Regions from separate parts of the Colwellia sp. BRX10-4 genome, predicted to be linked through region 3. Evidence: riboswitches for the same ligand, from Rfam matches in the RefSeq annotation. Region 3 holds a riboswitch; each other region holds the start of a gene.
What was found. Region 3 has a riboswitch for cobalamin ahead of cobO (cob(I)yrinic acid a,c-diamide adenosyltransferase). Riboswitches for the same ligand answer to the same signal wherever they lie in the genome.

Region 1: it holds a riboswitch for cobalamin, as region 3 does, so the genes downstream of both, H4J67_RS04540 (ABC transporter ATP-binding protein) here and cobO (cob(I)yrinic acid a,c-diamide adenosyltransferase) in region 3, are expected to answer to the same signal.
Region 2: it holds a riboswitch for cobalamin, as region 3 does, so the genes downstream of both, H4J67_RS04580 (TonB-dependent receptor) here and cobO (cob(I)yrinic acid a,c-diamide adenosyltransferase) in region 3, are expected to answer to the same signal.

The regions. Positions count from the first base shown of each region.
Region 1 is NZ_JACGVZ010000003.1:104,805-115,202, forward strand. Features, by position in the region: gene H4J67_RS04515 (efflux RND transporter permease subunit) at 1-394, opposite strand, end outside; gene H4J67_RS04520 (efflux RND transporter periplasmic adaptor subunit) at 409-1,533, opposite strand; gene H4J67_RS04525 (DUF2946 domain-containing protein) at 1,630-1,977, opposite strand; gene H4J67_RS20475 (hypothetical protein) at 2,759-2,890, shown strand; gene H4J67_RS04530 (TonB-dependent siderophore receptor) at 2,977-5,763, shown strand; gene H4J67_RS04535 (histidine phosphatase family protein) at 6,175-6,786, shown strand; cobalamin riboswitch at 6,859-7,008, shown strand; gene H4J67_RS04540 (ABC transporter ATP-binding protein) at 7,154-8,017, shown strand; gene H4J67_RS04545 (iron ABC transporter permease) at 8,010-9,029, shown strand; gene cobT (nicotinate-nucleotide--dimethylbenzimidazole phosphoribosyltransferase) at 9,041-10,123, shown strand; gene H4J67_RS04555 (adenosylcobinamide-GDP ribazoletransferase) at 10,124-10,398, shown strand, end outside.
Region 2 is NZ_JACGVZ010000003.1:118,985-129,382, reverse strand. Features, by position in the region: gene H4J67_RS04615 (pseudouridine synthase) at 1-699, opposite strand, end outside; gene H4J67_RS04610 (hypothetical protein) at 789-1,184, opposite strand; gene H4J67_RS04605 (hypothetical protein) at 1,293-1,649, opposite strand; gene H4J67_RS04600 (cell wall metabolism sensor histidine kinase WalK) at 2,015-3,502, shown strand; gene H4J67_RS04595 (hypothetical protein) at 3,502-4,089, shown strand; gene H4J67_RS04590 (sigma 54-interacting transcriptional regulator) at 4,092-5,501, shown strand; gene H4J67_RS04585 (MarR family winged helix-turn-helix transcriptional regulator) at 5,519-5,965, shown strand; cobalamin riboswitch at 6,361-6,532, shown strand; gene H4J67_RS04580 (TonB-dependent receptor) at 6,562-8,625, shown strand; gene H4J67_RS04575 (cadherin repeat domain-containing protein) at 8,626-10,110, shown strand.
Region 3 is NZ_JACGVZ010000026.1:21,101-31,498, forward strand. Features, by position in the region: gene H4J67_RS16670 (methyl-accepting chemotaxis protein) at 1-89, shown strand, start outside; gene H4J67_RS16675 (penicillin acylase family protein) at 818-3,013, shown strand; gene cobO (cob(I)yrinic acid a,c-diamide adenosyltransferase) at 3,402-4,007, opposite strand; cobalamin riboswitch at 4,130-4,274, opposite strand; gene H4J67_RS16685 (M13 family metallopeptidase) at 4,427-6,499, opposite strand; gene H4J67_RS16690 (lipoprotein-releasing ABC transporter permease subunit) at 6,830-8,068, shown strand; gene lolD (lipoprotein-releasing ABC transporter ATP-binding protein LolD) at 8,061-8,744, shown strand; gene lolE (lipoprotein-releasing ABC transporter permease subunit LolE) at 8,755-10,044, shown strand; gene H4J67_RS16705 (DUF2062 domain-containing protein) at 10,109-10,398, opposite strand, start outside.

The DNA of each region.
Region 1 (10,398 bases), on a different contig from region 3:
GTCCCATTGCAGGTGAACCAATGCCTTGAGGGATTAGTACTTTTGCCGCTTGTAGCCGCTCAAATACTAATTGACGAGCAAAATATATATCAGTGCCTTCTTTGAAAACCACCGTAACGCCAGATAGCCCCGTTTTTGATATTGACCGTACTTGTTCAACATCAGGCAAAGCATACATCACCGCTTCAATTGGGTAGGTGATGAGTTGCTCTACTTCTTCAGCGGCTAAGCCAGGTGCTTCGGTATTTATCGCTACTTGAACATTAGTGACATCAGGAAATGCATCTAGATTCAAATTTGGAATGGCAATAATAGCGGCTGCCATGGTGGTGATGAGTGCAATAACCACCAGTAGCCGATTATCTACCGACCAATCAATCATTTTATTTAACATCGTGTTATTCCTCTTTAGTGGCTGTGTGGATCAAATCCACTTTTCGCTATTTCTGAAGCCACAAAAAAGGCACCTTGGGTAACCACTCTTGTGTTGGCGGCAATACCGATGATTTGACGGTAATTGCCTAAAGGCTGGCCTAATTCAACTTCTACAGCCACAAATTCACCCGGATGGTCTTCAACAAAGACAGTCCAGTCGCCATCAGCCCCGCGCATTAACGCTGTTTCGGGTACTGCGATTACGGCAGTTTGCGTGTCAAATTGAAAATTAACATCTACAAACATCCCTGAGTGTAATGAATCATCTTTATTTTCGACAGACAACCTAACAATTCTCGTACGGGTTGTTGGGTCGATTGTATGAGCTTCTTGAATAACCAAGGCATGATAAGTTTGGCCAGCAAACTCTATTTCAGCCCTTGTCCCCGCGGGTAAGTTTAGTTTTTTGTTGGGTGAAACACGCGCCTCTACCCATAAGCTTTCTTCGTTAGCCAAAATCATAATTTTTTCACCGGGGGTGACTCGCTGTCCTTGTGAAAAATCATCACTTAATACCGCTCCTCCGCGCTGCGCTACTAAGGTATATTCACCTAGGGTTGATGAATTGTTTTTAACAATATCTTCAATAGCGTTTTTTGTTAGCCCAAATGCGGTCAAACGGCTAAAAGCGGCGATGTAATCAGTCTCACTTTTTAGTAAAAGGCTCTCGCTTAAGGTACCCTTAGTTAATTTTTTTGCCCGTTGCCATTCAGTATACGTTACCCGATAATTAGCTTGTGCTGCAGCAACAGATTCACTAAATAACGTGACTAATGGTTGGTCTTTTTCAATATGTTCACCTAAGGTCGCATGACGACTTATGACCACTGACTCTGTGCGTGGTGAGACGATATAACTGATGTAACCATTCGCTTTTATTTCTCCTGGGGCATAAACACGTCGTGCGAAAATCTTGGGTGTTAGCATCGATACTTTAATATTTGCGAGTGTTAATTGTGCTGTGGTAAAGCTAACCCCTGCTTTGTGCGTGTCTTCGGTGATTTCGACAGCAAGAGCAGGAATAGTTAAGGTGGTTAAACCATAAAATAAAACATTCAGTAGCTTTAGTGGCTTTGGTTTTTTATTGGTGTTGATCATTGTTATCTCTTAATTTAAAGGTAAACGTTGCAACAACACTAAATTCAATATTTAGTGTTAAGTAAACTTGTTGCGAAAAATTGTTATAAAATTAAATTAAGCGATTGGGGGGCGTATAAGTTGTTCTATAAAGTTGATATTGATATCGATAAGATAAAAATATTGATTGGGAATTAATAGCTTAGTGACAGTCGAAGTTGATTTTTTTGTTAAAAACCATTGGCTGTGTGAACCTTGACAGTGCCCACAATGATGACAGTCTTTGACGTTATGCTCAGTACCTGAGGTTGCATTAAGTCGCGCTTGATTGTCAACTTCATGAGAATGTTCAGTTTGCAAATGTTGAGCGTCAAGCTGATGATTGTTGTCTGAATTAGCCACAGCAACAAACGATTGCAAGGCAATCGATAGTACTATTAAAAAGCCAAGCCAAATGTTTTTCATTTTTACTGCATTCTTCAATTTACAAACGGAGTCTGGCGGATGCTAAGCTAAATCATATTCTTAGTCAATAATTAGCGAATGAGTGTCTATAACTTCTGGATTTTTGAACACCTAAATAGCGAAAGCAATAATAACTTACCTACCCCAGCAAGTGATGCAAAATGCCCGTTTATCTAAACTAACAATTAAAGCACTCATTAATTAGATCAATTCATTTTTCAGTTTATACCTATTAATAATATTTAATGCTAAAGCCATTTTTTGTCATCAAATATAGTTACAAATACTATTTATACACACATTTTGTTATTTTTTTGTTTTATTTTTGTTGCAGCCATTTATCTGGCTATAAGTACGAATATCTTAATTTTAATGCAAAGATAATGATACAAAAAAAGTAATTGTTACTTTCTTATCCACTTTTATAAGAGAGGAATTTCATATTAAATATAATGATTTTTTCAACTGTTATTAGATTAAATATATAAATAAACAATATTTTGTTTTTTATTGTATTGTTTTAATTGATTTTTATTTATTTGGTTTTTACTTAACAAAACCAATAAAAAGTAATAGCTGCTTTAAGTATGCCAATTTATAGCATTTTTATCATCACCCTATACTCAATTGTTATAATAGAGCATCCTTCGTATTCATCTTGTTAGATAAACTATTTCAGGTGAGAATGTTTTTAGTTGTTACCTTTTTGTAACAATTTACGGAAATTTTATTTATTTAAAATAAATAAATAAATACATAAACAATGGAGATTAAAATAATAATGAAAAATTCAAATATAAAGCGAAGCTTTAATCGTTCGTTAGCTGCTATTACAGTTGGGGCATGTTTAGCTGCGTCTCCGATGACCTTTGCCGATAATGTTAGTGGCTCTATTTACGGTAAAGCAATTTAGGGTAAAAGTGTAACAATTAAGAACCCAGCGACAGGTTTAAACGTGTTGTTATTGTTGGTGAAGATGGTCGTTTTAACTTTTCTAAGTTGCCGACAGGCAAGTATACTGCTGACAATGGTGTAGATACTCGAAACATCTTAGTCGCTATTGGTAAGGGCAGTAATGTTGATTTTACAGAAGTTTCTGAAATTATCTCTATTGTGGGTAATTCTTTAGTTAGTATCGATACCACATCGGTAGAATCGACTTCAGTCTTTACTGCTGAGCAAATAGACTTATTACCGGTAGCAAGAGATTTGACATCAGTTGCTTTGTTAGCCCCTGGAGCAACAGCAGGTGATTCTGGTTTAGGAAATGGTAATACGGCCTCTTTTGGTGGTTCGTCAATTGCTGAAAATGGTTATTTTATTAATGGTTTCGATGTTACTAATATTCGTAACTTTACCTCTTTTGCTGACCTTCTTTATGATGCTGTTTCACAGCAACAAGTTCGCACCGGTGGTTATGGCGCAGAATACGGTCGTTCATTAGGTGGCGTTGTTAGTTTAGTAACTAAACGTGGTTCAAATGAATGGAAATTTGGTGGCTCAATTGAATCTACGCCAGCAAGTTTTAGAGAAGATGGCAAAGATGTTACTTCTCGCGATCCTGATTTAGAATACTCTAACCGTTATTCTTCATTCCGCTCAGCTAATGAATTTGACTCTTTATCCTATAATGCCTATGCATCAGGCGCTATTGTAGAAGATAAACTATTCTTTTTTGGCTTATTTGAAGGCCAAGATGATGAAAGCAATACCTTTGGTAAACAAACAAGTGGGACAATGAAAGACGACTCACCAATGTACTTGTTAAAGCTTGATTGGAATATCTCAGACGACCATTTATTAGAGATGACTTACATCGATAATGAAGAAACACAAGAATTTACCTCATACAGTAACCCTGAAGATATGTATTACACTGGAACTCATGGTGAAGCTGCTGACCCTTATGAGATCACCAAAGGTGGCGATGTTACTATCATTAACTATACCAGATTTTTAACTGATGATTTCTCAGTAAGTGTTCTTTGGGGCAACATGACCAATGAACTAGAAACGCGTAACCCTGATATCGGCCCTGGCGCTGAATGTGAGTTAGTATTCGATTGCCGTGAAACACCTTCAAGTTCACAAAGCATTGGTTGTTGGGGTATTGCTCAAGGCCAAAGTACTGTGCCTGAAGCTGGGATCGCTTCTGATACTGATGAACGCGACTCTTTACGTTTAGGCGCAGAATGGATTCTAGGTGAACATACACTTCGTGTCGGTTATGACCAAGAGAAATTTACCTCGACTAAACGAGGCACTACTTTTACAGGTGGCGAATACTGGCGCTGGCATGTAGCTCAAGATGTTGACGGAGCAGGCGGACAAAGTGTCAATGGCGCATTTGTGACAGCAGGTGACGAATATATTCGCCATAGAGAAAGTAATACGGGTTCTGCTTCTTATGAAGTTGAAAACACAGCATTTTATATAGAAGACACTTGGCAAGTTACTGATGAGTGGATGGTATACTTAGGTTTGCGTTCAGAAGGCTTTGAAAACCGCAACGGTGATGGCGATTCATTTGTTAAATCTGACAGTGAATTGGCGCCGCGTTTGGGCTTCTCTTGGGATATGGATGGCGATGGTAACAAAAAACTTTTCGGTACGGCCGGACGTTACTTTATGCCAATCGCGGCTAATACAAATATTCGTGCTGCAGGCACTGAATGGAGCTATGAAGAGTACTTTTATGTAGACAGTGCTGATGAAAATCCAATCACTGCTGCTCCTGATAAAGTGGGCGACGCTATTGGTACAAGAAACTCTAACGGTGATGAGAAAGCGCCTGATTCAAGAACCGTAGCGGCAACAAACTTAAAACCTATGCATCAAGATGAATTTATTCTTGGCTATCAACAGCAGGTTGATGACTGGATTTTAGGTGCGAAGGCTATTTACCGTGAAGTTAAAGATGGCATGGATGATTACTGTTCTCATCAGCCATTTATCGATTATGCAACAGACAATGGTTATAATGATTTTGATTATAAATCAATGGCTGGCTGTATGATGATGAACCCAGGTAATGATTTTTCTATTGCGCTGGATCTTAACAATGACGGTAATTACGAGGTAGAAAGTGTTCCTAAAGAATACTTTGGCCTAGAAAAATACAAACGTACTTATAAAGCTTTAGAATTCACTTTCGAGAAGCCTTTTGCTGACGGTTGGTTCTTGCAGGGCTCTTATACTTTAGCTAAAAGTGAAGGTAACTCAGAAGGTTATGTTAACTCAACTCTAGAGCAAGATGATGCAGGTTTAACACAAGGCATTGATAATGCATTATTTCAAGATGGTGCCTATGGTGCTTTACCCAATGATCGTCGTCACACTTTTAAAGCTTTTGGTGCATACCAAGTTAATGATGAGACTTCAGTATCTGTTAATTTCAGTTTACAATCTGGTCGTCCAAGAAACTGTGTTGGTTTTATTTCACTTGACGAACTTAGAGATGAGTTAGGTGTTGATGCTGGCGGTTTAGCTAATTACGGTGCTTCATCGTTTTACTGTGGTGGTGTATTAGGTAGTCGTGGCGATCAAGGCCGTACTCCATGGGTTAAAAATGTTGACCTAGGTTTAACGTATAAGCCGGAATATGTTGATGGCTTAACCGTGAAAGTCAATGTTAGAAATGCCTTTAACTTTCAAGAAGTCACTGAATACAATAAAACAGGTGACGTAGGCTCGGCTTCATCGAGACTGCCTAACCCTAACTATACGACACCGGTAAACTACCAAGCTCCACGTAGAATTACATTGACTGCTCGTTATAGTTTCTAATTAAATAGTAAAGTTAAACATACTTAAATTAGCCAAGCCGTTCAGGTAAACTGAGCGGCTTTTTTATAGGTGAGTTTAGCCATTTTTTGCTATTACATTAAAGCATTAAGGGAGAAGCCCCGGACCGCCTTGGTTTTCAACAGTATCAAAAGAACAAAACGAATTAGCAGGTATTTCACCTTTAAATCTAGGGTCCCATTATGATGGAAATGAGGGATTAAAACGTGCGTTTTTTTGGTAAACGTGAGGCTAAATGGGGAGGTAGTTAAGTGCTCATTTTGCTAAAGTGAACAACATTGACGCGCATGCTGTCGCTTATAAGTGCACGGCTATTTGTCATAGTACTTACGCAATATTGAATTTAAGGTTACGCTATGCTTTTTTACACTATATATATTAAGAGGTAATGCTTTGCTACAGCGGACTTTATATTTATTGCGCCATGGTGAAATTGCTACACCGGGTATTTTAGCCGGTAAAACAGATGTCGCACTTTCTGAAAATGGCTTGCAACAGCTGTGGGACGTTAGCCAAAAATTACCTGAGATATCCTTTTGTATCAGTTCGCCTCTGCAACGTTGTCAGGTGTTTGCCAAAGCATACTCATTAAAATACAGCATTAATCTTCAATTAAGCGATAACCTTAAAGAAATGAATTTTGGTGATTGGGATGGGCAAACCTATCAAGCCTTGTGGCAGATAAAAGCCAGTGCTGTGCAGCCTTCACTGGGTGATTTTTGGCAAAATCCTTGGCAGCATGCTGTGCCTAATGGTGAAGCTATGGCTGATTTTGCCAAGCGTGTCGATACTTGGTGGCAAGAATGGCTCGCAGACGCACCCGAGGGGAATACCTTAGTGGTTGCGCATGGCGGTGTTATCAAACACTTAATTGCGCGCGTACTTAATTTGCCTATGCCAGGCACGGTTCATATGAGTCATATTGATATTCCTTATGCGGGGCTAGTTAAAGTTAATATTTATACTGATGATAGTGGCGTTGATTGGCCAAAAATAGTGTGGTGATAAGTTACCTTGATAAGTCAATGAGTTCGGTGTTATTGGCAATTAAAACTTGCTATTTTTAGTGAGCAGACGATAATCTCCACACAAAATTATATAACTCATTTTTAATGTGGGAATGTGGTGAAAAACCGCAACTGTACCCGCAACTGTAAAAGCCTTTTAGTGGTAGTTAATAACCATAAAGCTTAAGTCAGGATACCCATTAATTTAGAGTCATTTGCCTATCAAAATGACAGGCATAACCAACAAAGTCGAGCGGGTTTACTCGAACATTGTATTATCGACTCTTGCATTTTTAATAAACTAAGAGATTGATTGTGCTCTGTTTGCCGCTCCTTAAGTGTCAACAGTATGTGAGTAGCAATTTTTGAATAGTCGCAAGGATCAATCCTCATCAATAAATACCGCTAATACCGCATTGCTTTCAGTGCAGCACCTTTCTTGGCATGCCGACAGCCAGCTTATTTTAGATGATATTTCTTTCACCATTGAAAAAGGCAGTTTTACTGGTATTTTAGGGCCTAATGGAGCAGGAAAGTCTAGCTTACTTCGCTGCTTATATCGTTATGTAAAACCCGATTCTGGTTTGGTAAAATTTAATCAAAAAGATATTTGGCAAAAGTACGACGCCTATCAATATGCGCAAGATATCGCTGTAGTTTTACAAGAAACACCCACCCATTTTAACTTAACTGTTCATGACGTTGTTGCGCTCGGTTTATTGCCACACAAAGGTCTATTTACCCGTGAACAAGCCAGCGACCGACTCAAGATAGACCGTGCTATTAAGCAGGTTGGCTTAGTGGATAAAAATTTACAAAATTTTGAACATTTATCTGGTGGAGAAAAACAACGCGCACTTATAGCTCGTGCTATCGTACAAACGCCCAGCTTACTTATTATGGACGAGCCAACCAGTCATCTTGATGTTCGCTACCAAATTCAGGTTATTGAATTAGCTAAATCGCTAGGCATCACGGTTATTGCGTCTTTTCATGACTTAAACCTTGCCAGTGCGATGTGCGATCAACTGCTGGTGTTAGATAAAGGCAAACTGGTTGAGCAAGGGTCACCACAAGCTGTGATCACCTCTGAGATGTTATCAAATGTATTTGGTGTTTGCGCGCAAGTCTCTCTTCATCCACAACATAAGGTTCCTCATATTTCTTATTTTTATGGCTACGATACTCAAGACAAAACGGCAGAAAGTAGAGCGTTACCTCATGTTTAAGGTCAATCATTCGGGGATTATTTTTCTGACCTTAGCTTTTGGTGTTATCAGCTTTATTGCGTCGTTATCTTTAGGTGCGGCAGATATCAGTTTTAGCGATGTTACTACGAGTCTACTGGCTAGTTTATCCGCAGATAAAGACGCTAGTGAGGTGATTTTTTATGAGCGTATTATTTGGGAATTACGCATGCCACGCGCTATTTTAGCGTTTTTAGCGGGGTGTGGCTTAGCGGTTTCTGGGCTGATTTTACAAACGGTAACGCGAAACCCCTTAGCCGACCCTTATCTTTTTGGTATTTCTTCAGGGGCTTCTTTAGGAGTCGTTATATCTATTGTTTTACTGGGCAGCACTATTTCTGTTGTAACACCTGTTGCGGCTTTTGCGGGCAGTTTAGTGGCGATGCTAATGTTGCTAATGATCTCTGGTCGTCGGCAAAGTCAACAAGTTGAATCTATGCTATTGGCTGGCGTAGCATTATCGTTTTTGTTTAGCTCGTTTACTAGCTTGTTACTTTATCATACCGATCCACAAGCGGTTACTGCGATATTATTTTGGACTATGGGCAGTTTTTCGCGTGCGCAATGGTCAATCTTATGGTTTCCCGCGGTCGTTATTATTAGCTGTGTCATTATGATGTTAGCGTATCGACGCCAGCTGAATGCAATGTTGTTAGGCGATGAAAGTGCGACAACCTTAGGTATTAATGTTAATCGCTTTCGCTTAGTGATGTTGGTACTGAGTTCACTGATCACCGCAACGTTAGTCTCTTTGTGCGGCGGTATAGGCTTTGTTGGCTTGATGATACCCCATATTGTACGATTTTTTGTTTCTCAAGGTACTGTTTTTGGCATTATGTTAACGGCTTTAGTCGGGGGTGTTTTTATGATTTGGGTGGATGTATTATCGAGAGTTGTATTAGAAAACCAAGAGCTACCCGTAGGTGTTATCACTTCTGCTTTGGGGAGCTTATTCTTTTTATCCTTGTTGTACTTTCGCAAAAATAAAGCTTAAAGGAGCTATTGATGAACTTTGCTATTAAAAAAGTAACTGATGTGTTTAATCAACAGATCCAGTCGACTATCGATGGAAAAACTAAACCACTCGGCGCATTAGGCCAACTAGAAGATACCGCTAAAATTATTGCCGCGGTGCAGTTATCAACAGTAAATACTGACCAACAATCATTGAGTATTAAACATCCTAGTTTATTTATATTTGCTGGTGATCACGGTGTTGCAGCGCAAGGTGTGTCTATTGCACCGAGTGAAGTGACCTCACAAATGGTTGCTAATTTTGCCAGCGGTGGCGCGGCGATCAATGTCTTTTGTAAGCAGCTTGGTTGGCAGCTAAGTGTGGTAGATACGGGGATTTTATCGCCAATTGATAATTGTTCAGGCGTTATCAATCAACGTTTAGGTAATATCACGGCACCGTTAAATATCGCATCAGCGATGAGTCTAGCGCAAGTTGAACTTGGTTTTGAAAAAGCGACTGCTTTGGTCAAATCAGTTCATGAAAAAGGCTGTAACTTAATTGCTTTTGGTGAAATGGGTATTGGTAACACCACTTCTGCCGCAGCTATTATGGCGGCTGTTATGGCTATTCCAGCCAGTGAATGTGTTGGTCGAGGTACTGGCGTTAGTGATGAAATAGTAAAAATAAAACAACAGGTCATTGAGCAAGCATTAGTGCTTCATCAAGGAAATCTAAACAGCCCTAAAGAAATTTTAGCGTCTTTAGGCGGTTTTGAAATCGTACAAATTACCGCCGCTATGTTAGCAGCGGCCGAACAAGAAATGCTTGTTGTTGTTGACGGTTTTATTTGTACTGCCGCCGCTATGCTCGCTATCAGCATTAATAAAAACGTTAAAGATTATATGATTTTTGCTCATTGCTCGGGTGAGCAAGGTCATCAAAAGATGCTTAGCCATTTGCAGGTTAAGCCGCTATTAAATTTAGGCTTACGCTTAGGGGAAGGCACAGGCGCTGCATTAGCACTGCCATTAATTCAGGCAGCTGCGGCTTTTTATAATGATATGGCAAGCTTTACTCAGGCGCAAGTGACTGATGTTACGGGTGCTAACACTAACAAAGCTGAAGATTAAATGACTAAGCAAACACGCTGGCAACAATGCCAACAACAATACTATTTGTTGTTACTTGCTTTAAGTTTTTTTACTCGTATACCGGTGCGTTTACCTGAGGTGGTAAAACCTGAAATGCTCCATCAAGCGAGCCGATATTTTGCCTTAATTGGTTTATTTATTGGTGTGATCACCGCCTCTACTTTAGTATTGTTGGCGAGCTTTTTACCCATTTCTTTAGCGGTACTCATTTCTATGGCAGTGAGCTTATTGCTTACCGGCGCTTTTCACGAAGA
Region 2 (10,398 bases), on a different contig from region 3:
TTCATCCAAGAACAAGTTTCCGATGGCTTGTCGATGCAAGCCTATAACGGGATTACGAAACCGACCAAACATCCGCTTAATTTGGTGATAACGCCCTTCAGTTAATTTAACTTCAGCAATATATTGATTAGTCTGTTGGGCAGCAGTATTACTCATAATTGTTAATTTTGCTGGCTTAGTAGTGATATTTTCAAATTCAAAATACATCCCTTGTGCAAAAGCTGACTGATAGTCATCTGTTAACGGGTTTTGTAAAGTGACTTGATAGCACTTTTCTACTTTATGCTCTGGGGACATAAGTCGTTCTGACCAACGACTGTCGTTGGTCAGTAACAGTAACCCGGAAGTATTTAAATCGAGTCGACCAACAATATGTAAGTTGTCTTTTTCTTCGTTACCACTGTTACTAAATAAGTTTTGCTCGACAAGTAGGTCTATGACTGTTTTGTGTTGTTTATCTATCGTTGCACTGACTACACCAATAGGTTTATTAAGCATTATATAGAGCGCACGATTATCTTGTAAAATGTGACCATCTAGAGTTATTTTTGAAAACTTATCAATTCGTTGGCCAATATCATCTGCAATAATAGTATCTACCGCTATACGCTTTTTCGCTAACATTAAGCGCACAGCTCTGCGACTAACGTTGCAATGTTGACTAATGAAACGGTCGAGACGAGCAGTACTTAATGACATAAATAGGCATTCATTTTATCTGGGGATTAAGAATTATTGGTATTTTAGCGGCTTTTGATTCGAAAGATAGCGCAAACCTGCAGATTAGGTTAACGAACCAGTTTAAGTATTGTTGTCTGCTTAACCGCTTCAACTTTAGCTTCAACTTTAGCTTCAAATTTAATCGGTTTAATATCAGCACGTTCAGCACTGAGTTTGTTATTCTTAAAGCGGTCGAAATGAGCTTGTTTAACTTTCATTTGCTGACAAAATTGATGAAAAGCTGCGTAATCTTTTCGATTAAATTTTTCATTCTCTCGTGTTAACAAACCATCTATGTAAGCGTTATCTCCATTTACTGTTAAATTAGCGATCGCCGTGTAGGGTTTACCATATTCATCAACACGTATAGCTCGTACCGTTTTTACTTCAAAAATCCAATCATCAACTTGCACAAATCGAGGCATTGACTTTATAGGGACACCGTCAGTAGGTTTATTGCTCATAATATTTTTCGACTGCGTATTAACTAATAAAAAAGTCCAACTGTTTATTGTTAACAGTTGGAAATTTGCGACTATAATCCTAGAGAGGCGCGGCTTATTTCTCAACCATTAATTGTTGACTTTTAGAGCCACAAGGTAGGTTTTTAGCTCGCTGGCACTGATTTCAGTGTCGGAATTTTTATCGATGTCTTTAAAATGCTTAACTAATTTTTCATCTTTGCTCGCAATAACTTCTGCTTCATTAAGCAAACCATTTTTATCTTCATCAAACTGAGTCAGTATGGCCGGTGTACTTTTTGCTACATTGTCTACCGACAACATTTTAGTTGCCACAGGTTTAATTCCTGCTTGTTCAGCAATAGGAATATCCAGGCTTGCAACTTTATCTCCTGCGTTGACAAAATACGAAGCTAAGGCACAAGTACCAACAAGTAGAGTCACTTTTGTTAAGCTAATAGAATTCATTTTAATTCCTTTATTTATAGAGTTCATCGGGTTATTTTAATGATTGTAATAATATCATCAACGATAATGCAGGAATCGAACCAAAAACATAAAGCACTGATTTAATTAAATTAATGATAAAGCCAAAATAACTAAGCTGCCTAAAGTGTCGCCATTAAGCAACAGATAAAACAGCCAGAAAAAAAGTTAAAAAACAAAATCGTTAATAATTCAGAAAATAACCGATGTAAAACAGTGACTAACTTATAAAAGTAATAACAAAAAACATTCTAGTATCATCTAAAGTACTGTCTCAAATAAGCGACATGCTTGTTTTTTATCTTAATAAAACTAAAATACACTCCTGATCAATACTTGTGATATCTATGAAAAAATTTAGCTTGTCCGAACTTTTTGCAATAAATTTGTATTCGATTAGAAAACTAAGCATTTTAGGTTTTACTTTTGTTGCGTTTCCGCTAGTCATAGCGTTAATTTATAGCGCAAATCAAGTCACTGAGCTTTCTCAACAAAGTACATCGGCTATCTTTAATGTTGCTGAACTCGTTAAAACAAACCGTCAAATTAACTTTACCTTAGCTAAAATGGAACGCAGTGCTGGGCAATTTATTATTCTAAAAGATCAAGATTTATTGAGTGCTTATTTAAAAGACGAAGAAGTTATCTTAAAAACCATGGCGAGTAATAACCTCTTTAAAAGCAACCCAAGCTTACGCTTGCTCAACATAAGCTTTTCTCAAGCGATTGAGTACCTGCATAGCTACTTAACGCGGCACCCTCTAGAAGAATCGTCATTAACATCGTTACAAGAACAATTTACCCAACTAGTTTCGATACGAAAAATAATAGCCGAACAAAGTAATAACTTACTCATTTTACAAGTAGAACAGGTTAAGGATTCAGCCAACGGTGTTAGACACGATATGCTGAAAAGCTTACTTATCATTCCCTTTACTTTACTTATCGCCGCAATTTTTATCTATTTAATCACTAAACCGCTCAAGCAATTACTCAGTAAAATACATCATTTAGCATTAGGAGAGTTTGAAAAAAAGGTCACTTTACATGGCTCGCCTGAGATGACAGAAATTGCTGACGCCTTGGAAGTGATGCGCAAGCGCTTACATGCTCTGGAATTACAAAAATCGAGTTTTATTCGTCATATTTCCCATGAACTAAAAACGCCACTTGCCGCCATTAGAGAGGGAACAGAATTACTGTACGATAACAGTGTCGGTGAGTTAAACGCTGAGCAGCAAGAAATATCTAACATTATCCGTAGCAGTGTTACCCGCTTGCAACGTTTAATTGAAGACTTGCTTGACTTTAATATTGTGCTCGACTCGACCAGTTTGCAAGATACTGAAATTGTTGATTTATCATTTTTAGTTGATCAGGTATTACAGCAAAGAACTTTAGATATTAAACAGAAAAACTTAACCATTGACTATAAAAACTACGCAATACAACTCAAGGTCAATGCCAAACAATTAAGTGTTATTTTAGATAACCTATTATCCAATGCGATAAAATACTCGCACGAAAATAATGTTATTAACATTAACTGTTCACTTGATAATAGTCTGTTGTCGATAACCGTTATTGACCAAGGTCGCGGAATAGCCAGTAGCCAAAAAGAAAAAATATTTGATGCTTTTTATCAAGGAACACCGGCAAAAAATGCCAAAATAAAAGGTAGTGGTTTAGGTTTAACCATAGTAAAAGAATTACTGATGCGCTTAAATGGCACAATTAACATAACCAGTAGTACAGGTAAAAATAGTGGCACTGCGATGACAATAACGTTGCCTAATGCTTTTCTAACAAAAACAACGAGTGGAGTATCAGTGTAATGTTATGTTCATTTTATAGAATACTCAGTGTTAGTTTTTTACTGTTATTACTGCCCGCATTAACGGGTTGTCAGTTACTGAATACCGACAATAAAAGCCATCATATTAAGAGTGTCCCCCCTGATTATACAAAATATTATTTGTCTTTAGTCGAGTTAAACAAAGCACAAATTGCCGATAAAATACATCAACATCAATTAGTCTCGTTAGCCGAGAGCGTTTTAATCAAACAAGATGAAAGTAACAGTGCTGAAACTATTGAATGGCAGTTAAAATCAGCACTGTTTTTTGCTCTACCTCATTCACCGGTTCACAATCCGTTCACCGCGAAAAGTAAATTAAATCAGCTGTCGTTTATTACCCTGAGTAAAAATAATCTAAGCCAAAGTGACTTTGCCTTTTTTAGTATGTTAAAAACACAACTCAATCAGCAGATATTACAACTTAATGAACTATCGCAAGAAAAAAAGGCGCGACAGCTCATTAAGCAAGCCTATCAATTTCAACAGCAACAATTAGAAGTGTTACAGCAGCAAATAAATCAGCTGAGAAAAATAGAACATAATATTAATGAGCATGGGCAGTAAAGATGACGGTTTCAACAAATAGCAAAAAATTCGATCAGCAAAAAAGTGAAAAAATACTACTTGTTGATGACGATCCCAGTTTATTAAGATTGCTTGATATTCGCCTATCCGCTGCCGGTTATCAAATAGAGTCAGCAAACAGTGCTAAAATGGCTTTAGGTATTTTAGAAACATTTCATCCGCAATTAGTGATCAGCGATTTACGTATGGAAGGTATGGATGGAATGGCATTATTTGAAAAAATCCGTCAGCAACAGCCTAATTTACCCGTTATCATTATGACCGCACACGGCACGATACCCGATGCTATTAGTGCGACTAAGCAAGGCGTATTTAGTTTTTTAACCAAACCTTTTGAAAGCCAAGAATTACTCTCTACCGTGCAAGAAGCCATTCGCTTACAACCACAAAATAGCGCTCATAATACCGACAAAAAAGCCGATATTTGGCGCAAGAAAATAATTAGCCGAAGTGCCGTTATGTCTTCGTTGTTAAAGCAAACTTATCAAGTTGCTCAAAGTGACTTTAGTTTATTGATCCATAGTCCCAGTGGTACAGGTAAAGAACTCCTGGCAAAAGCCGTGCATTTAGCAAGTAAGCGTCATGATAAAAAATTTACGGCGATTAATTGTGCCGCAATACCTGAACAATTACTCGAGTCGGAGTTATTTGGACACTGTAAAGGTGCTTTTACCGGCGCAGATAAAAATCATCAAGGGCTTTTCCAATCAACCCATGGTGGTACGTTATTTCTTGATGAAGTTGGCGACATGCCGATGAGTTTTCAAGTTAAATTATTACGGGCCTTACAAGAAAAAGAGGTGCGCCCAGTCGGCAGTGCCCAGTCAGTAAAAGTTGATGTGCGTATTATTGCCGCTACCCATAAAAACTTACAACAAGCGATCATAGATAAAAGCTTTCGTGAAGATCTTTACTACCGCTTAAATGTTGTGGAACTCACTTTACCTGCTCTGTCTGAACGACGTGAAGATATTCCTTTGCTCGCCCAGCACTTTTTAACTGTAGCGATTGAAAGTACCAGCCATAGAATAAACGGCTTTAGCCAAGCCGCGATGGAGATTTTAATTAGGGCTGAGTGGCCCGGTAATATTAGACAATTACAAAATGTTGTTGAGCAATGTGTCGCTTTATCTACCGAGCCGTTAATTAGTGAGAGTTTAATTAATAATGCTTTACGTAATGAAAGTGCACAACTGCCTTCTTTTCAAGAAGCGAGAGAGCAATTCGAGCGTGAATACTTAGCAACATTACTAAAAACCACTGAAGGTAATGTTTCACAAGCCGCAAAAATAGCGCAGCGAAACCGAACAGAATTCTATAAACTATTGAAAAAGCATCACTTAAATGCCGAATCATTTCGAGTGGATAACAACATGATTTCACAAGCATAGCCGAGCATAACTAAACAATGAAAAGTTTACACTTAAGCAACTTTTTTCCTTATCAGCTAACGCAACTACAAGTAAAAGTGAGTGATAACATTGCTGACATTTACACAGGAAGATTTCAGCTTTCTCGTCAAGAATGGCGAGTGCTAGCCAGCTTGGGCAACGGAGAGTTATTATCTGCAAAGCAAATAGGCGAACAAACTAACTTAGAAAAAATGCCGGCGAGTCGTGCAATAACAAGCATGCAAACTCAAGGGTTATTGGTTAAAAACACAGATAAATCCGATAAACGCTCTTCGCTATTAAAACTAACCACGCAAGGTTTGGCTATATATCAACAGTTAATACCTATGGTGCTAGCTCGTGAGCAAGAGCTATTATCGGTATTAAGTGCTGAAGAAAAAAATCAGCTAGCTAATATTATTGAAAAATTAACCTTAAAATCAGTAGATATAGCGAATAAATAATAATGACTATTGTCGCTGATAATGACTAGCCAAACTCACCATTAAACAGCCTAGGTGAAATTAGCAGACAATAAATGCCTACCGTAGAGCTTAGGTTTTATTGGCTGTTATTGAACGACTCGAGATTAATTAAAAAGAATAAATTGCCGTCACTAAAGTGTCAGTAACGTCAAAGAATGCCTCACCAGATCATCGTTAATACCATCAGATAAAATAGTCTGGCAACAAAGTTTTTCTGATGATAGGTCATGGTTTACCTCTTAACTCAAAGGGCCAGATCAAAATAAAGCGTAAATGACGTTGCTTTAAACACGTCGAACGATTAAAGCTAACTAGCCATGAACTATAGATTTAATGCCCTAACTGTTGACAAGCTATATTAATAGTCTCAAAATAACGACCATAATTGATTAGGTGCTCAATATTTATACTTTAACAAGGTATGAATTAGAGATAATCGGGAAGTTAGTACATGCTATGCATAATTCTGACGCTGCCCCCGCAACGGTAATACTTTACGCGATGTAAAGTTAAGCCCGGAGACCGGCCTAAATAATATCGAATGACTTGCAGTGCGGTGGGCGCTACGGAATTTAATGACATTAGCAATGGCTAGTTGTCACGATCCTTCCGTACCTCCCTCAAAATTTTTTGAGGTTATTATTTTTTCTTATTTACGAAGTATCTTTGTTCTTTTACTCATAGCGATGCCTGTATTTGCGCAATTAGAAGACGTGTCAACTGATGATATAGAAGTCATTGAAATTGTTAATGACCAGTCATTTAATACACCCAATTATCAAGTATTACATCGCGAAAGCTTTATATACTCATCGCAAACTCTCGCCGATATTTTACAGTCGATAAATGGCATTCAAATTCGCCAAATAAGTGGCATTGGTAATCCTGTCTCTGTTTCAATTAGAGGGTCGAGTAGTAAACAGGTACAACTTTATATTGATGGTCAACTTATTAACGATAGCCAGTTTGGTGGTTTTGATTTAAACCAGATACCCACTGAACAAATTGAAAGTATTGAAATCAGTAAAAATCAAGCGATTGGTACCGGCGCTACCCCTATAGGTGGTGTTATTCGCATTAACACTTACAACCCCACCGAAGACTCGAGTAAATTAACCTTGGCCACAGGCTCATTTGGCTATCAAGAAGTTAATGCGCTTTATAATAAAGCATTTAAAACTCATAGCTTGTCTTTTGGTGGTCATTATATTAACAGTGACAACGATTACGATTTTATAGTTCCAGCGGGCTTTAGTCGTAGTGATACGTCTGATAGACAAGCATTAAGAAATAATGAATTTACAAAAAAGTCTTTTTTTATAAACGACATATTCCAATTTAATCAACATCAGATCAGAGTCAATGTACAATATAACGATCAAGAAAAAGCACTGCCGAATTACCAAAACAACTCCCCTGAAAACAATTCAACGTTAAACTCTGACAACTTACGCTATAGCTATCAACATCAATGGTTAAGCAAATCACCTTGGTTAAATTCGATTGAATTTGAAGCCTACGCTGAAAATAAAGATGAGCGTTATATTTCAAGTCCCGACTCGATAAAACTTGATATTAATGATTATGAAACAACAAAAAAACATATCGGCTTTAAACCTTACCTTACATGGAACGAGTTTAATCTAGTGCCATTTGTCAGTTTTAATAAACAGAATTTCAGCTCTGTTAGCGAACACAACGGAAAACCAACACAATGTAATGGTATAGCGTCATGTGATATTTCAGCAAAACAAGAACAACTCAACATAGGCTCTCGCATTGAGTGGCAACCCGAGGCACTCCCTATAGAAGCGTATGCATTGTTGAGTAACCTACAAGAGAAAAACTCAAACATAGCGATTAATCAATCCAGTGCAGCTAAGTTTGTAGCCAATGATAATTATCAGACAACTGAAGTCGGGTTAAGCTTTAAGCAAGGTAATTTAAAAGTTACTAGTAACTTAAGTAATGGTGTGAGAACGCCGACATTGTACGAATTATTTGGTGATAGAGGCTCCTTTAAGGGTAATGATAATTTATTGCCAGAAGAAGCAAAAACACTCTCAATAGGTGGACAGTACCTTTACAAAAGTCTGTCTGTATCTTCATCTATTTACCAACAAAAATTAGAAAATTCAATTGTCGCCATTTTTAACTCAAGTAATGTCGGTAGCTATAGAAATGTCAGCAATGCAGACTTGTTAGGCATTGAAATTCAAACAAATTATCAATTGTTAACGCAATTATCCTTCGCGCTACAAGCCAATATTATAGACAGTGAAACCACATCAAAATTTGTCGCATTTAATAATAAGAAACTACCTGGTATATATCATCAGCAGTACAGCATAGCGTTGAAATACAAGGTGAATTCTGCATGGAACATGTCATTTAAAGTAAGTAAAGATAAAGACTTGTACTTCAATCTCATTAACAGAATTGAAAATAATAACGGTCATGTAGGTAATGGTAATCCAGCCAATCGCACCGTATCAGATTTTTCAGTCAACTGGAAAAAAGGCAAACATAGAATATCTTTTGCCGCCAATAATTTATTTAACGATAAATACCAAGATCTTGCGAATAGAACATCGCAAGGTCGCAGCTTAAAAATAAAATACACAATTAAAGGATTTTAAATGTTAACTCGCTTTAAAAAACACATATTACCATTAAGTTTAGTACTCGGCACAGTTGCTCTTGCTGGCTGTGGCGGAAGTTCAAAAAGTAATGTCGCACCCATAGTTACTGGCGCAAGTAGCCCAACGATAGAAGAAAACACAACGTCTGTTGGCACCTATAGTGCTACTGATGCCGATGGAGACGCTATAGTACTTTCACTTACAGGTGATTCAGGTGCTTTATTTAGCATCACACAAAGTGGTGAATTAAGCTTTATAGATGCTCCTGATTTTGACAACGGTGAAGTCGGTCCTTTTGCCGTCACAATTGTTGCAACGGATGACAGTAAAAAGAACTTAACGGGTGAATTGGCTATTCAAGTGAGTGTCGGTGATGTGAAAGACACACCATCATTCGCGGTTGTTCAAACAGTTGCACCTGATTTTTCAGGCTCTGAAGTTGTGACCTTAGACCCAATTACAGAGCAAGTCACTAAAGGCTATTATATTAAAGATGCCTCTGACTATACTGTTCGTAGCTATAATAAAGACGTTTTTCACATTGGCCGTTATAACATTGATTCTATCTCAAAATATAATGCTGATGCCCTTGATACAGAAGTTTGGTCATATACAACCCAAGATACCGGTGATTCAAATACTCGTAATCCCTATGACTTAGTGTCAGTCAATGAAAGCAAAGCTTATCTTTTACGTTACGGTTCAGACAAAGTTTGGATTGTTAATCCTCAGGCAACACAATTTGAAGATTTCAAATTGGGTCAATTAGATCTATCTAGCTACATCGCTGATAACAATAGTAATGGCACACCAAACCCTGCCTCAGCAACAATTGCTGATGGTAAGCTGTTCATTGCTATGCAACGTTTATCTGACTCTTTTTCACCAAACAAAGCTTATGTAGCCGTTTTTGATACCGCGACAGACCAAGAGATTGAAACAAATGCTGATGCAAATGATAATCTTAAAGGTATTCCGCTTCAAGGCTTAAACCCACTGAATCATAGTATAGTGAGTCAAGGAGATACAGTTTATGTCACAACACGTAACTCATATAGCAGTGCTGATTTAACCTCTAGTCGCATCGAAGCGATAGCGACAAGTGATTATAACTTGAGTAGTGTTTTGTCTGCTGCAGATATTGAAAATAATACCGGTGCTTTTATTGGTTCAAGCGTAGTTGTATCCGAAACAAAAGGCTATTTTGTTGCCAGTGAAACATTTTTTACGCCAAGTTATTATGAACTTTCAACAGTATATACCTTCAACCCAACAACGGGTGTTATTGCTAATGAAAAGATAGCCGCTACGGGTACTGAACAAATTAGCTATATTGCTTTAGATGCTGCAAACTTTCTTTGGCTTAGCGTAAGCAATCCAGAGAAGCCAGGCGTTGATGTTATAAATACTGAAACTAACCTTAAAGCATTTCCAAGACTTGCAACAGAATTAAACCCATCTGCCATTGCCTTTATTGAATAAGATTCGCTTAAAGGTAAGACATTAAGAAGTAATTTGATTTAGGGCACATATTTATGTGCCCTTTTTGTATTTTTACTCTGTGCTATATTAAGTGTGGGTTAACGCGCAATATTAACGGATTTAATTGCATTCACCCACTACTACGAGAACGACCTTATTTAACGTTATATCAAGTGTCTCTTGCTGTTAGCCTGCCAATAACCTGTTGAACCTTATAATACAGTCATAAAAATTACGTCTACAGCACTAATGCAGTAGCTAAACTCAGCAGGTATTTTTTGTTGTATT
Region 3 (10,398 bases):
ATGGCTTAAGTTCTGTTGCCCAGCATGCAGAGCAACAGCAAAAGGTATCTGTTGATGTTGCTACGACCTTAAATAGGATTTGTGTTTAGAAAGTAGCATGTAAAAGCACCGAGAGTAACGTTTTATCATAAGCCCATTTAAACATGGGCTTTTTTATGTTCAGGATAAACGGTGATGATTTTTTCATAAATATCTTAAGTACATCCTTGCATATCGACATAAAGGCGTGACGATGTTTACACAGCAAGACCATTCCTAGCAATCCATGGCATTATTACTTTCGTGTATGTCGATGCGAGTGAAGCTGCACAGACGTCGCATAATGTTTGATATTGGCATCATTTTCAACAGTTGCCTTTTAAAAGGCGATAAACAGATTAACTTGTTTTTTAGAAATTGCATTTCAGTCAAAATCTCTGATCTTCAGCAAGCAATATTAATGATCACTTTATATGCATTATAGTTAGCAATTCATTAATTTCTAACTCCACTTTAAGTCTATAGTCTCTACAAGCTCTATGAACTAGACGGTGTGTGTGATTTTCCCCGATGATTAAAAGCCTATAGTCCTGAATCATCGGTAGTAAGTCTGATCCAATTAACGCTAAGACTTCATGATAACAATCGAATCAAATTTAGTTGGATCATTTTTGATTTTAGATCTTTCAGGTTGATGTATACCAATATGCGTGGCAAGCTGACTTTGATTTCAACTATTCTCTTTTCGACCTTTTGCAATCAGTTTGCCTAGGTGTTTTGATCAATATATTTTACTTTTATCTTCGTTGGAAATAATCATTTTATTTTAAGGTATCACATGAAGAAAATTATAATCGCTGTCACTATTTTTATTTCAGCCTGTTCTCAAAATCCAAAAGAAACAACAGAAGTAGAACTTTGGCAAGCAACTGCTGATAAAGTTACTATCACGCGAGACAACTGGGGAATACCACATATTTATGGCTCTACAGATGCCGATGCTGTCTTTGGAATGATCTACGCGCAAGCGGAAGATGATTTTAATCGTATAGAAATTAATTTTTTAAACGCTATGGGACGTTTGGCTGAGGCAGAAGGTGAGTCGGAAATTTATCGTGATTTACGGATGAAATTATTTATTCGCCCTGATGAAATTAAAGCCATGTATGAAACAAGCCCGTTATGGTTAAAAAAACTGATGAATGCTTGGGCTGATGGTTTAAATTATTATTTGCACACCCACCCACAGGTTAAACCTAAAGTACTGAAACGTTTTGAACCTTGGATGGCATTAACTTTTTCTGAAGGCAGTATTGGTGGTGACATTGAACGCGCGCGCCTTAACCGCTTAGAAAACTTCTATGGCGATAAAATAATCAATATTCCTGATGAAAAGCTCGACTTAACCAAAGAACCGCAAGGCTCCAATGGTTTTGCTATTGGTCCTAAAAATACAGCCTCGGGTAATGCAATGTTACTTATTAACCCTCATACTTCATTTTACTTTCGTGCAGAATTGCATATGAAAAGTGACGAGGGTCTGAATGCCTATGGTGCTGTTACTTGGGGGCAATTTTTTGTTTATCAGGGCTTTAATGAAAGAAATGGTTGGATGCATACCTCGACAGGCTCTGATTTTATTGATGAATATTTAGAAACTGTAGAAGAGCGTGACGACGGGGTTTATTATTTTTATGATGATAAGTGGCTCAAAATGGCGACATCTGTTATCAGTATACCTTACAAAACCTTTCTAGCGAATGGAGAAGAGGGCATGGCAACCAAGCAAGTCACTGCTTATCATTCCCATCATGGTCCTATTGTACGGGCCGAAGGTGATAAATGGGTGGCTATGGCTATTATGGAAGAGCCAATGAAGGCGCTGATACAATCTTACGAGCGTACTAAAACAGATGGTTTAGCAAGCTATAAGAAAAACATGGAATACCATACTAACTCATCGAATAATACGGTTTATGCTGATGCTGATGGTAATATTGGCTTTTTCCATGGTAATTTCATCCCTAAACGAGATCCTACGTTTGATTGGACTAAGCCTTTAGATGGCAGTACCTCAGCGACAGAGTGGCAAGGAATTCACAGCGTTGATGAATCAATAAATCAGTTTAACCCTAGTGTTGGTTGGCTACAAAATACGAATAACTGGCCATTCTCTATGAGTGGGGCACAAAGTCCTAAAAAAGCAGATTATCCATCATATATGTCTACTTATACTGAGAACCCTCGAGGTCTACATGCCCTTCGCGTTTTAGAAAACAGTAAGGATTTTACCCTTGATAGCCTAATAGCTGCTGCTTACGATAGTTATTTAACCGCTTTCGAACCATTAATTCCGAGCTTAGTGAAAGCTTATGACAATGCTAAAGCTGAGGATAAAGTTGATTTAGCCGCTGCCATGAAGAAATTACAAGCATGGGACTTACGCTATGCTGTTGATAGTGTCGAAACGTCTGTAGCAATTTATTGGGGACGTGAGTTAATGCGAATGTCTTCAGAACCTGCTCGTGCTAATAAAATAAATATTTATGAATATATGGAGAATAAAACCTCAGCAACTGAGAAGCTAGATGCTTTACGTGCAGGTCTTGCTAAATTGACCGCTGATTTTGGTCAATGGGATATGGCGTGGGGGGAAATTAATCGCTTTCAACGAATAACAGGAGACATTGTACAGCCGTTTGATGATAACAAACCTAGTGCTCCTGTGGCATTTACTTCTGCGCGTTGGGGAAGTTTAGCGGCTTATGGTCAGCGTACCTTTAATGACTCAAAGAAAAACTATGGTACACGCGGTAACTCATTTGTCGCAGTTGTTAATTTTGGTAAAAAAATAACGGCAAAAGCCATAACGGCAGGTGGGCAGAGTGGTGATGTAAATTCGCCACATTTTGCTGATCAAGTAGCTGATTATTCCGATGGTGTTTTACGTGACGTTTATTATTATGACACTGACATTAAAGCGAATACTGAGGAATATTATCGCCCTGGAACTAGAAAAAAGGTTAATAAATAACTATATTGAAACACTTAAATTCAAAACATGAGGCAAAACTTTGAATGACTCGCCACATTTGATGAATAAAAACGTCGAGTAAGAATACAGTGTGATATACATTTTTTATTGGTTGCGGATGGTGATAAAAACAATCTGTAAAACGTCATTTATCACTGAAAATGCAACCATCATTTTTAATCTTGTGACTGGCAGCAATGGTGGCTAAGCGGACTACTTATTAAAATAAATTAAGATAGGCCGGCTTTGTGGTAAATGTGATCTGAAGGGATCAATCGGTCGTGATATCGTCATGCTGATACTGAAATAAATTCAGCATGACGGAGTTGGTATCAGCATGACGGAGTTGGTATCAACATGGCTGAACTGCTATCTGGGTGCTGAGTTATTACCAATCAATACCTTTTTGTGCTTTTATATTATTATCAAAAGCATGTTTAATCGATTGCACTTCACTTACTGTATCAGCTAATTCTAAGAGTGAACGGTGTGCGCCACGGCCTGTGGCTATTACATGTTGCATAGGCGGGCGATTAGCGATGGCGTCTAGTACTTCATCAAGATCAAGGTATTTAAACGACAACATATAAGTCAGTTCATCAAGTAGCACAACATCAACGGTTTCGTCAGCTAATAGTTTCTTTGCTTCTTTCCAAACAAGTTGAGCAGCGGCAATATCGGTTGATTTATCTTGTGTATTCCAAGTAAACCCTGTTGCCATCACGTGAAAAGGTACGCCGAGCTTTTCTAGGACATTTCTTTCGCCACAAGCCCAAGTGCCTTTTATAAACTGAATGGCTGCTGCGTTTAGACCGTGTCCTACTGCGCGAGTTAGCGTGCCAAATCCTGATGTTGACTTACCCTTACCGTTACCTGTAATTACAATTAATATACCGCGTTCATCAGTGGCAGCATCAACTCTTGCATCAACTTTGTCTTTTACTTTTTGCATGCGTGCTTGGTGTTTTTCACTTTTTTGTGTTTCGTCAACCATGAGTATTCCTATGGGTAATTATAGTTTTTTTAAAGAGGAGAAAAGGCAAGGCTAACGTTAAGGGGGTCCCTTAAAAAATAGCAATTTACCGTGTATTCCCGCACGATTTTATTGATGTTAATGGTGGTAATCTTATTGTGGATAGGTATGCTGACTCATTGGCAACTCTTAAGTCACTACAATTTACAGTTGCGGGAACAGTCAAGGTTTCTCACCTTATTCCCTAAACACGTTTACGTTGCGTTAGTTTACGAGATTTATAATTATTTACAATATCTAGCGGTATTAAACATCATTGATTTTATATTTTTGATAAATAGAATCTAAGGCAAGGAATTTTCAGTAATAAAAATGCCAACAATAGTTGTTGGCATTTTAGTATTTTTCTAATAAGAACGTTATTTAACTAAGCCATTGGCTTACCAAATTTTTACACGTTTCTCAGGGGCGATATACATAGCATCACCTTCTTTAACGTTAAACGCTTTGTAGAATTCAGGCATGTTAGATAAAGAACCTAATGCACGGAACTCACCAGGTGAATGAGGGTCAGTTGCTACTTGATTACGTAATGATTTCTCAACCTTTTTTCCACGCCATACTTGAGCAAAGCCCATGAAGAAACGTTGATCGCCAGTTAGTCCGTCAATTACTGGTGCTTCTTTACCATTTAATGAAGCAATATAAGCTTTATACGCGATAGTTACCCCTGATAAATCACCAATATTCTCGCCCAGTGTTAAAGAACCGTTTACATTTAAGTCTTCAAATACTGAATAGCCATCGTATTGTTTTACCAAGTCATCGGTGCGAACTTTAAAGGCCGCTAAATCTGCTTCAGTCCACCAGTTACGCATGTTACCGTCGCCATCATACTTACTCCCTTGGTCGTCAAATCCGTGACCCATTTCATGACCGATAACCGCGCCAATACCGCCATAGTTAACCGCATCGTCAGCAGCTAAGTTGAAAAATGGTGGTTGTAATATGGCTGCAGGGAAAACAATTTCATTCTTAGTTGGATTGTAATAAGCATTAACAGTTTGCGGCGTCATGCCCCATTCTTGCTTATCAATTGGACCACCTAACTTAGCGACTTCTTTTTGATGAGAAACACTACCAGAACGCATTTTATTGCCCACTAAGTCATCACCTTTAATAACAAGTGCGGAGTAGTCTTCCCACTTATTTGGGTAACCAATTTTAGGATCAAAGCTTGCTAGTTTAACATGGGCAGCTTTTTTAGTTGAATCAGACATCCACTCTAGTTCATCAATACTTGCACCATATGCTCCGCGTAAGTTTTCAACAAGTTGTGTCATACGGGTTTTAGCTTCAGGCTTAAAGTGACGGCTCACATAAACTTTACCAATAACCTCACCTAAATTGCTGTTAACTACGCCAACACCACGCTTCCACATTGGACGTTGTTCTTTTTGTCCTCTTAACTGCTGAGAATAAAAGTCAAAGTTTTCATTATCTAAGTCAGCGGTTAAAGAACCAGCAAAGTTACTTAAGGTATGGAAAGTTAAGTAAGTTTGCCAATCAGCTAATGGGGTTGCTGCAAATATTTCGCCAAAACCTTTAACAAATGAAGGTTGGTTAATAATGATGTCTTTTTGCGCTGATACGCCTTGAGCAGCAAGGTAAGCATTCCAGTTAAATGCATCAGTAACTGTATTTAAGTCAGCGACATCGAATTTATTGTAAGTTTTACTGCTGTCACGAGTTTCAATTTTTGTCCAATGAAAACCTGCTAATTTAGTTTCAATTGCCATGACCGTTTGCGCAGCAGCTTTACCGTTCTTCAAACCAGCTAAATTGAACATATTTTCAATATGAGCAACATAACCTTTACGCAATGCGGCAAAGCGTTCGGTTTCATCAAAGTAGTAATCTCTGTCGGGTAAGCCTAAACCTGTTTGCCAAATATGAGTGGCATAGCGAGTTGAGTCTTTACCGTCAACGCTAATATAAAACGCTAACGGACTACCGACACCATTTTTTTGATTTTCACCAAAAAATGTTGCAAGTTCATTCTTGTCTTTTAAACCATTGATGCTATCAAATAATGGTTGAATAGGAGCCGTACCTGCAGTATTACGTGCATCCATGTTCATATATGAACGGAATAAGTCAGCTACTTTTTGTTCGTCGCTGCCCATTTTTAAATTTTCTGTTGCTGCTAATTCTTCAATGATTACTTTTACATTGTCATCAGCTTCGTCACGTAAGTCATAAAAGGCACCAATTGACGTTTTGTCTCCAGGGATTTCATTAGCGTTCAACCAAGCACCGTTTACATAACGATAAAAGTTGTCTTGCGGACGAACGGATAAGTCCATTGTTGCTTTGTCGATACCTGAAGCTAATGCAGTTTTTTGCATGATAGGCATTTCTTGCTTAGTTGTCTCAGTGCTTTCTGGATTGTCGTTGCAAGCGGCAAGCAACAATAACGAAGAACAGACTGCACCTGTTATTATTTTTTTCATGGTAATCTCATTATTATTAAGTAAAGAATATGGTTATAAAATGGTAAACGCATTGATACTAAAGGGTTACAGGGCTTTTTACTAGATTTGGACATGAATTTTTACATAATGTATCAGCAGTGCCGTATTTTATTTTGTACATTAAGCCTGATGACTTTTTTATTTTTTTATTTAACTAATTGAAAATAATCGTAATATTTTTAACTTTGATTTTTATCAATATTAATTATTGGCTTTTTTGCTGCCAAATAAAACATTGACTGTGCTATGCTGTGGCTACTTATAGAGTAATAGTTCTCTTACTGAATAACATAAGATGAAGTTTAATTAATGTTTCAACCCGTCAGTTTTTTCATTGGGCTACGCTATAGTCGTAGCCGTAAAAGTTCTGGATTTGTATCCTTTATCACTTTTTTCTCCATTGTCGGTATCGTCCTGGGTGTCGCATCATTGATCACAGTTGTTTCCGTTATGGACGGTTTAGAAGGTGAACAAAAACGGAGAATATTGGGTCTAGTTCCCCATATTGTCGTCGCCAATCAACCTCTGCAAAACAAAAACAATGCTTTACCTACATGGCAAATCCTACGTGAACAATTATTACTTACGCCTAAAGTTAAAGAAGTTACTCCTTTGTTGGAAAGTGAAGCACTCATACAAGCTAATTCTGGCGCATTACGCGGTGTACTCATTCAAGGAATCATGCCTGAATTCGAGCAGCACAATATTGTTAACAACTCTATGGTATCAGGACATTTAGATAATCTATCGACACAGAGCTTTGCCATTGTTATCGGACAGTCGTTAGCAAGACAACTTGATGTCGATTTGGGTGATAAAATACGTTTAACACTGCCTAATAAAACCGTTTTTACCCCAATGGGGAGAATTCCGGTGCAACGCACTTTTACCATCGCTGGTATTTTTAGTGTTGGCTCACAAGTTGATGAAGGACTGGTCTATATTCACAGTAAAGATGGCGCAAAACTTCATCGACAAAGAGGTGATGGCGTTGAAAAACTTCGTTTGTATCTTGATGATGCTTTTGCTGCTGAGCAAGTGGTCAAACGTTTAAAACAACAATATCCACAGTATGATTTTACGACATGGCGCGATACTCAAGGCGCTTTATTTTCTGCTGTGCGCATGGAGAAAAATATGATGTGGTTGATGTTGAGCTTAATTATTGCCGTTGCCGCGTTTAATATTGTTTCCGCTTTAGTGATGGTTGTTATCGAAAAAAAGGGTGAAATTAGTATTTTACAAACACTTGGGCTAGATCGCCTTGGCGTGGTAAAAATATTTATTACTCAAGGTTTAGTTAATGGTTTTTGGGGCGTCACTATCGGTACTGTGGTTGGCGCCATACTAACCTTAAATTTAAACACTATATTTACCCTTCTCGGTGTTAATTTATTGGGAGCAGGGCAGTCTTTGCCCGTCGAACTATCAGTGAATAATGTGTTTAGTATTGTTTTATCAGCGTTAGCGATGAGTTTTATTGCTACATTATATCCCGCTTATCAGGCTTCTTTAACAGAGCCTGCCGAGGTTTTACGAAATGAGTAAAGGTTTACTTTGTCAGCAATTATCAAAGTCATATTATCAAGGTAGCATTGAAACCAAAGTCTTAGACGGGCTTGATTTGTCAGTAGATGCGGGTGAACTTGTTGCTATAGTGGGCAGCTCTGGTTGTGGTAAAAGTACTTTTTTACATATAGCTGGAGCACTAGATTCTCCGTCTTCAGGGCAGGTCTTTATTAGCGGTGTTGATATCCACCAGTTATCTGACAAGCAACGTGCTAAATTTCGCAATAAACATATTGGTTTTATTTATCAATTCCATCATTTAATGATGGAGTTTTCAGCACAAGAAAACGTGGCAATGCCTTTACTGATTCGCGGGGATTCACCTAAAGCGGCCTTAGCTGCTGCACAAGAAATGCTCACACAGGTTGGGTTAAGTCATCGCTTTGAGCACCGGCCCTCAGCGCTTTCTGGTGGTGAACGTCAACGTGTAGCTATTGCTCGGGCATTAGTGACTAAACCTTCGTTAATATTAGCTGATGAACCAACAGGGAATTTAGACTTTGATACTGCAGAGCAAATATATCAGTTATTACGTGACCTTAATAAAACAGTAAACACCAGTTTTGTTATTGTTACCCATGACTTAATACTTGCTGCCAGAATGGATCGCCAACTACGTTTATCGCACGGCCGGTTAGCGCCCCTTGAAAGTTAAGGCTTTTTAAATGACCCAATCATTAAGTTTATTTTTAGGCTTACGTTATGTGCGTAGCCGAAACGGTAATGGCTTCTCTTCGTTTATTTCAGCATCTTCCACTATCGGTATTGCGCTTGGTGTAATGGTATTGATTATTGTGCTCTCAGCAATGAACGGTTTTGAGCGAGCATTAGCGCAACATTTGCTGTCGGTTATCCCTCACGGCGAGCTAATTGCTATTAATACGCCGATAGATAACTGGCAAAAACACGTGGCGAAAGCACAACAACATCCACAAGTGATAGCCGCTGCACCTGTGATAAAACTTACCGGTATGATGCAACATGGTAGTGAACTCAAAGCCGTTGCTGTGCGTGGTGTCGATGTAAAGTTAGAACAGCAAGTTTCTACTATTGCCGATTATATGATTGCCGGCAGCTGGCAAGCGATCGTCGATAATGAAAATACCGAAACCCCTACGGTCGGTGTTATTATCGGATCCGGAGTTGCAAAAAAATTACAACTTGAGTTAGGTGACTCACTACAATTGTTACTATCGAATGTCATCGCCCAAAAAAGTAACCAGCAAGCGAGTGCTAAATTTCCGGTGCCGGTTAAGCACCAAGTCAACGTTGTTGGCATTTTTAAATTTGGCGGTACGATTGACGAAAACTCTGTATATCTTTCACTTGAGCATGCCGAAAAAATGGTAAATCTCGATAAGGGGCAAGTTCAGGGAATTCGCATAAAAGTAGCTGATGTTTTTCAAGCGCTGCAGGTAACACGTGATGTTGCTTATAGCTTTGATGATACTTATGTTGCCATTTATGATTGGACACGAAGTCACGGCCATATTTTTAATGATATACAGCTTGTGCGCTTAGTGATGTTTATTGTCTTAATATTAGTCATAGCGGTAGCAAGTTTTAATATTGTTTCAACGCTGATCATGGCGGTCAATGAGAAAAAAGGTGATATCGCTATTTTAAAAACTATGGGGGCACCAGCGAGTGTTATAATGATGACCTTTATGTTTCAAGGACTGGTTAATGGAGTCGTGGGTTGTCTAGTGGGGACAGTGTTAGGTATTGTTATCTCATTAAATTTAACTGATATTGTTACCGCAGTAGAAACACTTCTTAATGTAAAAGTGTTATCAGGCGATATCTATTTTATCGACTTTCTTCCCACTCACTTAAGCCAAGCTGATGTTGTAATCACTGTTTGTACGGCTTTACTGATGAGTCTACTGGCGACTATTTACCCCGCATGGCAAGCAACTAAAGTTGAGCCAGCGCAGGTGTTAGGACAAATGTAGCGGGTTTCACTTTTATATTATTAACCGATAATTTTTATAACCAACGCGAGACTAGAGCAGATTTTTACTTTCTACTTTTACGTTTATTCCATTGTTTGATAACAGAATATCGCCATAGACCATGTATGGAAAAATAACCTATTAGCGAGAAAAGTACCGCTAGCACGCCACAGCCAAGTAAAAATGCTGGTCCAATAGTTGATAAACTATCAACCAGCCATTGCCAATTCGCTTCAAATACAAATTCTTTTTCAGATCGGCCTAGTAGCCAGATGCCAACCATATAACAGCCATAAAAAATTGCGGGTATTGTGAGCGGATTAGTTATCCAAACGAGTGCAACAGAAAGTGGCA